2 linked regions of the Prosthecobacter sp. genome follow. The protein of the gene in region 2 interacts with the protein of the main gene of each other region in a pairwise test. Links are inferred from orthologs where the notes say so. Each region holds a gene or a part of one and is shown on either strand. Other genes may lie near its edges.

Region 1 (3,268 bases), on a different replicon or contig from region 2:
CCTGCCGGGCAAGGCGTCCTTTGCCAACAACTGCCTGCTCGCCCGCCGTTTGATTGAACGCGGCGTTCGCATGGTGCAGCTCTTTGATTCCGACTGGGACCACCACGGCGGTCTCAAGCAGCGCCTGACGGCCAAAGCGAAAGATGTGGACCGTCCCATGGCCGCTCTCGTGCGCGATTTGAAGCAACGCGGCCTGCTCGACGAAACACTGGTGGTTTGGGGCGGCGAATTCGGCCGCACCCCGCTGCGCCAGGGCATCAATGGCGATGGCACCAAAACCTCGCCGGGTCGTGACCACCACAAGGACGCCTATACGATGTGGATGGCGGGCGGGGGCATCAAACCGGGCATCGTTCACGGCAAAACCGACGATTTCGGCTTCAACATCGCTGAAAATCCGGTCCACACCCATGATCTGAACGCCACGGTGCTGAACCTGCTGGGCCTCGACCACGAACGCCTCACCTTCCGCTACCAAGGCCGCGATTTCCGCCTCACGGACGTGCATGGGGAGCTGGTCAGCGGGATCATGACCTGAGGAGAGGGCGGACTTCCTCCCAATAAAGAAAAAGGCCAGTGACACGAACTGCTGGCGTGGATTCTGCGTGGCGGTATCGTACCGGCCTGTCATTCGACAGGCTCCTTTTACCCCTTTATTTTTCACATGTGCGGAATCGTTGGATACATCGGCAATCGTCAGGCCAGCCCGATCCTTTTGGACGGGCTGCGTCGTCTGGAATATCGCGGCTATGATTCCGCAGGCATGGCGCTCAATGGTGGCGGCGAAGACCTCCGCATCGTGAAGCGTGCTGGTCGTATCGACAATCTGCGCATTGCCGTGACCGAGGCGAACCCGCAAGGCACGATGGGCATCTCCCACACCCGCTGGGCCACGCACGGCCCGGCCACGGATGTGAATGCGCACCCGCATCCCGATCAATCCGGCAAGCTCGTGCTCGTCCATAACGGCGTGATCGAGAACTACCAGACGCTGCGCGATCAGCTCATCGCCAAAGGTCACACCTTCCTGTCGCAAACGGACACCGAAGTCCTCTCGCATCTCGTCGGCACCTACTTTGATGAATCAAAGGAGAAGGATGGCACACAGCGACTCGTGAATGCGGTGAAATCAGCACTCGCCCGCGTGAAAGGCACCTACGGCATCGCCGTGATGCATGGCGATCTGCCCGGCGTGATCGTCGGCGCACGCCTGGGCAGTCCCTTGATCGTCGGTCTCGGTGACCACGAGCATTTCCTTGCCAGCGATGTGTCGGCGGTCGTCGCCCACACGCGTGACGTGGTTTATCTCAACGACTACGACATCGTCACGATCACCAAGGATCGTTACAGCGTGCAGTCGCATCAAGGAATCCCCGCCGAGGTCAAAGTCAGCCGTGTCGAATTCAACGCCGACGATGCCGAGAAGGGTGACTTCCCGCACTTCATGCTCAAAGAAATCTTCGAGCAGCCGAATTCCCTGCGCAACGCGATGCGCGGCCGTCTTTCCCGGGATGAATGCACCGCCGTGCTCGGCGGCTTGAACATGACACCAAAGGAGCTGGTGCAGATCGACCGCATCATCCTTGCCGGCTGCGGCACCGCTTATCACGCCGCGATGGTGGGCGAGTATCTCATTGAATCCCTCGCCCGTGTGCCCACGGAAGTCGAGATCGCCAGCGAGTTCCGCTACCGCAACGTTCCCACGAACAAGAACACGCTGCAGTTCGTCATGAGTCAGAGCGGTGAGACCATCGACACGCTCGCGGCGATGCGTGAAGGCCAGCGCAAAGGCATTCGCTGCCTCGGCATCGTCAACACAGTCGGCAGTACCATCGCCCGCGAGAGTGACGGTGGTGTTTACATCCATGCCGGACCGGAAATCGGTGTGGCAGCGACGAAGACATTCACGTCTCAAGTCGCCATCCTCACGCTGCTCAGCCTGCTTCTAGGCCGCATCCATCACCTCTCCAGCGTCGATGGCCTGGAGATGATCGACGAACTCGAAGCCCTACCGGACAAAATCGCGCAGATCCTCAAGCAGACCGACAAGATCAAGGCCATCGCCGAAAAACATGCGCACGCCGAGGGCATGCTGTTCATGGGCCGCCAGATGAACTACCCCGTCGCACTCGAAGGGGCGCTGAAGATGAAGGAAATCAGCTATATCTACGCCAGCGGACATCCGAGCGCGGAACTGAAGCACGGCGTCATCGCTTTGGTCAAACCGGACATGCCGTCCGTTTTCATCGCTCCTGGTGACGCGGTGTTCGACAAGAACGTGAGCAACATCGAGGAAGTCCTCGCCCGCAAAGGCCCCGTCATCGCCGTGACCACCGAGGGCCGCACGGAGCTGGAGCGCCTTACCAAGGATGTGATCTACGTTCCTGACTGCCCGTCCTACCTCACGCCGATCCTCAACGTCATCCCGCTTCAGCTCTTGTCCTACTACACCGCAGTGGCGCGTGGCTGCGACGTGGATAAACCAAGAAATCTCGCGAAAAGCGTCACGGTGGAGTAAGCTAGCCCGTCTGGAAGTCCAGCCGACCCACCATGCCTGCCAACCCGTCCCGTCTGAGCCGCACGATCTGCATCGCTGCTCTCGGATTGTGCCTCGGGCAGGCGCTGGCCGATCCGCCTGCCATTGTCAGTCCGTCCGTCAGCAACGCCGATCAAACGCCGGCGGATTTTCTCGATCTCGTGGGTCAGCGTGCCAAGGCCCGCTGGCGCCTTCTGTTCCGCCCGCCACCGCCCACACCGCCCACGGATCGCGGACGCGCCGCCTTGATTCTCGGCAGTCTGCTGGGTGACAGCCTCCTCGTCTGGCAGGCGGCGGACTCCCAGCAGTTCCGCAACAACAATCAGGACGTGCTCACCTACTGCCGCATGCTCGGCCTTGGCGAGAAGCTCATGCCCCGCCTCATGGCGCAGGGAAAAATGGCCGAAGACAGCGAGTGGAAGGATCTGCGTCACGAGATCGTCGATGGCCATCAAGAACTCGTGCGCTTGTTGCGCGAGCAGAGAGATGAGGATCTCGCCCTCATGATCGATCTGGGTCTCTGGCTCCGCATTCTGGAGATCACCTCCGCCATCGTGGCCGAAACCGCCGCCGTGGAACTCCGTCCGCTCTGCATCGGCTCACCCGCGATCCTGCAGGAAATGCGTGACGACTTCAGCCGCCTCAGCGCCTCGAAACGTGAAGAAGCCATCCTCAAGCGCATCGGCATCTCCATTCATGAGATCAGCACCCTCTGGAAAGACGCGGACAAAG
Region 2 (3,319 bases):
TGGGTTGGGCGGATGGCGTCCATTTCAGGAATCATGAAGAGCCGACGATATGCCGGCATTGGATTTCCGCTCGGTTAATTCACAGCGATGCCCCTCGGAATCATCAACCACCGCCCGCAAACCCCACTCACTCAATGTGGGTTTCACTACGGCCTTCGCTCCAGCTTGAACCAATGTCGAGAATGCTTTCTCCACTGAATCCACGGTGAATCCAAGCCGCGTGCTGTCGTGGGCGTTTCGCCAGGCTTCAGTGGATAGATCTCGAAGCCGAAATTGCCGAGTTCGGACGAGAAATGTTCCGGCCCACTGCCATGCCGATGTTTAACGAACTGCATCCCCAAATGGGCATAGAATATCGCCAGCTTTTCTGGTTCGCTGGCTCGAAGCACAAGTAACGACAGGCTTGGATTCATTCCGGCAGCATAACGCTAGCCCAGGATCGCTTTCAACTTCGCCGACACCTCGGCAAACGCCTCATTACTCAGTGCAGGCGTCGCGGCGGCGGCCATGGGCAGGCCTTCCTCCGGCAGCGTGATCCAGGAGCGGCAGCCGCCGTAGCTCTTCGCATACGCGAAGTGCCAGAGTTGCGGGAGCTTGTAGGCACGGACGAGAGCGACATGCAGGCAGCTTTCGTCGTCGTAAATGAAGCGCTCCTTCACCACGTCCTCGTTCCAGATGTGCAGCGGGGCCAATGCGGCGACCTTGTCCCAGTCGGTGACTTTCCAGACCTGTTCTAGCGTGGCGCAGCCGTCGATGTCCACCGTTTGACGTTCTTCTTCCGGTGGGAAGGCACGCTGGGTGTTCTCGGGCGTCCAGCTCAGCTTCTCGGCCTGGTTGTGAAACCACGTCGGGAACAGGAAGAACTCGCGGTGCTTCCACTCGAAGCCGCCACGGCCCTCGTGAATGCCGCCTTTGCGCAAAATGATGCTGAGCTTGCCTTGCACGAGGGCATCGCAGACGAAGGACCATTCTTTGAATCCGATGGGGGCGGTAAGGTTGGGCATGATGCTTGATTAGCCGGACGATTCACGAGGGCAAGCGCTCTAAATGACCACGCTGGGTTCCAGTGCGCGAATCTTGCTCTTGGCGGCCTCCAAGCTCTCCGCTTCGCCATTTTCCACCAGCCAGTGCGCGGCGATGAGCGCGGAACGCTGCAAGCCGAGCTGGCAATGCATGAAGACGCGGCGGCCTGCGGCCCGCTGTTCGCGGATGATGTTCAACGCGGCGGTGATGTGCTCTGGTTTGAGCGGAACGAGATCGAGCAGCGGCAGATTGTGATAATGCGCATGCTCGCGGAAGGCCACGGGCGCGTTGGTTTCGGCGGTGAGGTCCAGCACGGCCAGATCGCCTCCCTGGACGAGTGCCGCGGCTTCTTTGGCGGTAACTTTGCGGCCGAAGAGCACGCCGGGTGTGACTTCATGCCATCCGGGCTTCCGTTGGAGCCACTTGCGCTGAATTTGCGCCGTCGCGATGAGCACCGGCAGCAGGCACCACTCGGCGGAAGGCGAGAGCGTGCCGTTTTCTTTGCCCAACAGTCGCGACTGGCCCGTGGCATAGGCCAGCGCCATAATCCCGCACGCCACGGCGGGCCAGACGAAGAAGATGGAGCCAAAACTCAGCGCCGTGCATGCCACCGCACCGATGCCGTAGCGCAGCGCATATTTTGAGGAAGGATTCCGGGGCCCAAGCTGCCGAGAATCGGGAAAGATGGCCGCGATGGCCCAGCCCATGACGAAACCGCCCGCCACATCGACGAGATGATGCTGCCAGACGAGCAGCGTCGAGAGACCGATGAGGATGAACCACACTTTCACCGCCGTGCGCAGCCGGCCGGTGAGATGCGCGCCGTAAAACACCCACACCAACGAGCGCAGGCTGATGTGCAGCGAGGGCGCGAGGTTGTAGGGCAGGTCGTTGAAGTAGAGCGCATGAAACAGCGGCGCGGTCCAGCCCACGGGCTCCGGCCTGGGCAGGGCAAGTTTCAGTGGAAACAGCAGGTAACACACACCGCTGAGCACGGTGACGGCGATGAGGCGCTTGGTGAGCAGATTCAGCTCCAGCTTGCTGCCGCAGAGAAAAAACGCGCCGCAGAAAAACAGATCAAGCGACCAATACGGCACCACCAGCTCGCGCACGAAGGGGATGTGCCGCTCCCATTCGAACATCAGCGTCGGCACATCACCGCGTGTGGCGGTGAAGTGATTGCAGCCGCTGTACACGATCACAAACGTGGCACCCGCGAGCGCGAGCCGCCAAATCGCGGGCCAGAACAGGCCGGGTTCGCGGGGAGCGCGGTTCATGCAGGTTTGCGGGCGATGCTGACGGTGAAGATGCCGAAATCGTCGATCCACTGCTTCTCTTTTTTGAAGCCTGCCTGCTCGACGAGCGCGTCCATCTCACCCTGCGGGCGGCGGCGCATGATCCAGTATTGGCCGTCGCGGTTGGTGAGCGTGCGGGCGATCATTTCCACCTGCGGATGCCATGGCTGGCCAGTGTAGATGAGCCAGCCGCCCGGATTCACCGCGCTGAACAAACCACGCAACGAGCGCTGGAGTTTGTCGTTCTCTGGAAACAACTCATACAAGCCGGACACGACGGCGATGGATGGCTTCGGCTCGACGGTGGCCAGCGATTGCTCGTCGAAGGCATCACCACGCAGATGCGTGATGCGTTCGCTGAGACCCATTTGCTGCGCGGACTCACGACCTCGTGCCAATGCGGATTCGCTCCAGTCGCGGCACAGGATTTTCAGATCGGGCTCGTCGAGCACGTCCAGCAAGTAGCGCCCCGCTCCGCCGGCGATGTCCATGAGCTGCAAGGGCATGCCAGCCTCTCGAACTTGCTTCACCGCAAAGCGCAGCGCCTGATTCATGCACGCGCGCCGCTGGCGGATTCCGCGCCAGCCGATGGCGTTGAGGTAAAAGTAATCGATGACCTTGCCGACGAGCAGGTTGCCGCGCGGCTTGTTGTCATAGACGTAATCGAGCGATTCGCCGGAGTCGAAACCCGTCGCATGACCGATGCGGATGCCCTGGCTGAGTCTGCCGGTCGTGCCGAGAGCGGCGCGCTGGAAAATGAATGAAAGCCCTCGCAGCGAGGGGGATGGCAGCGGCTTCTTCAGGCTCGCAAACTCCGCATTCGTGGCCGGATGCGTCAAATCGGCCTCCAGGCGTGGAGGCGTGAAATTGGCGATGCAGCGCTCGGCGAAGCGTTTGATCGCGCCGCAGACTTCATCGCGGCATAGATCGTGGAAGATGGCATGGCGCGCGCCTTTGAGCGTGAGATGCGTTTTTTGCTCGCAGCCGTAGTTGGTGTAGAG

What was found.
Region 1: the proteins of U1A53_RS09830 (region 2) and glmS interact in binary tests that used the Escherichia coli proteins (3 or more experiments, as listed by UniProt). The link is inferred for Prosthecobacter sp. from one-to-one orthologs.

The regions. Positions count from the first base shown.
Region 1 is NZ_JAXMIH010000006.1:1,040,486-1,043,753, reverse strand. What follows is about bases 144-3,091. They hold glmS (glutamine--fructose-6-phosphate transaminase (isomerizing)), read left to right. Parts: upstream 144-664; coding sequence 665-2,518; downstream 2,519-3,091. Other genes in these bases: U1A53_RS07045 (hypothetical protein), read left to right, coding at 2,551-3,091; U1A53_RS07055 (DUF1501 domain-containing protein), read left to right, coding at 144-538. Outside these bases: more of U1A53_RS07055, read left to right, coding at 1-143; more of U1A53_RS07045, read left to right, coding at 3,092-3,268. UniProt on the Escherichia coli protein: Catalyzes the first step in hexosamine metabolism, converting fructose-6P into glucosamine-6P using glutamine as a nitrogen source.
Region 2 is NZ_JAXMIH010000008.1:344,916-348,234, reverse strand. What follows is about bases 173-3,171. They hold U1A53_RS09830 (phosphatase PAP2/dual specificity phosphatase family protein), read right to left. Parts: upstream 2,301-3,171; coding sequence 1,044-2,300; downstream 173-1,043. Other genes in these bases: U1A53_RS09825 (bifunctional alpha/beta hydrolase/class I SAM-dependent methyltransferase), read right to left, coding at 2,297-3,171; U1A53_RS09835 (DUF1802 family protein), read right to left, coding at 429-1,004; U1A53_RS09840 (hypothetical protein), read right to left, coding at 173-413; U1A53_RS27065 (hypothetical protein), read right to left, coding at 173-195. Outside these bases: alr (alanine racemase), read right to left, coding at 1-23; more of U1A53_RS27065, read right to left, coding at 25-172; more of U1A53_RS09840, read right to left, coding at 147-172; more of U1A53_RS09825, read right to left, coding at 3,172-3,319.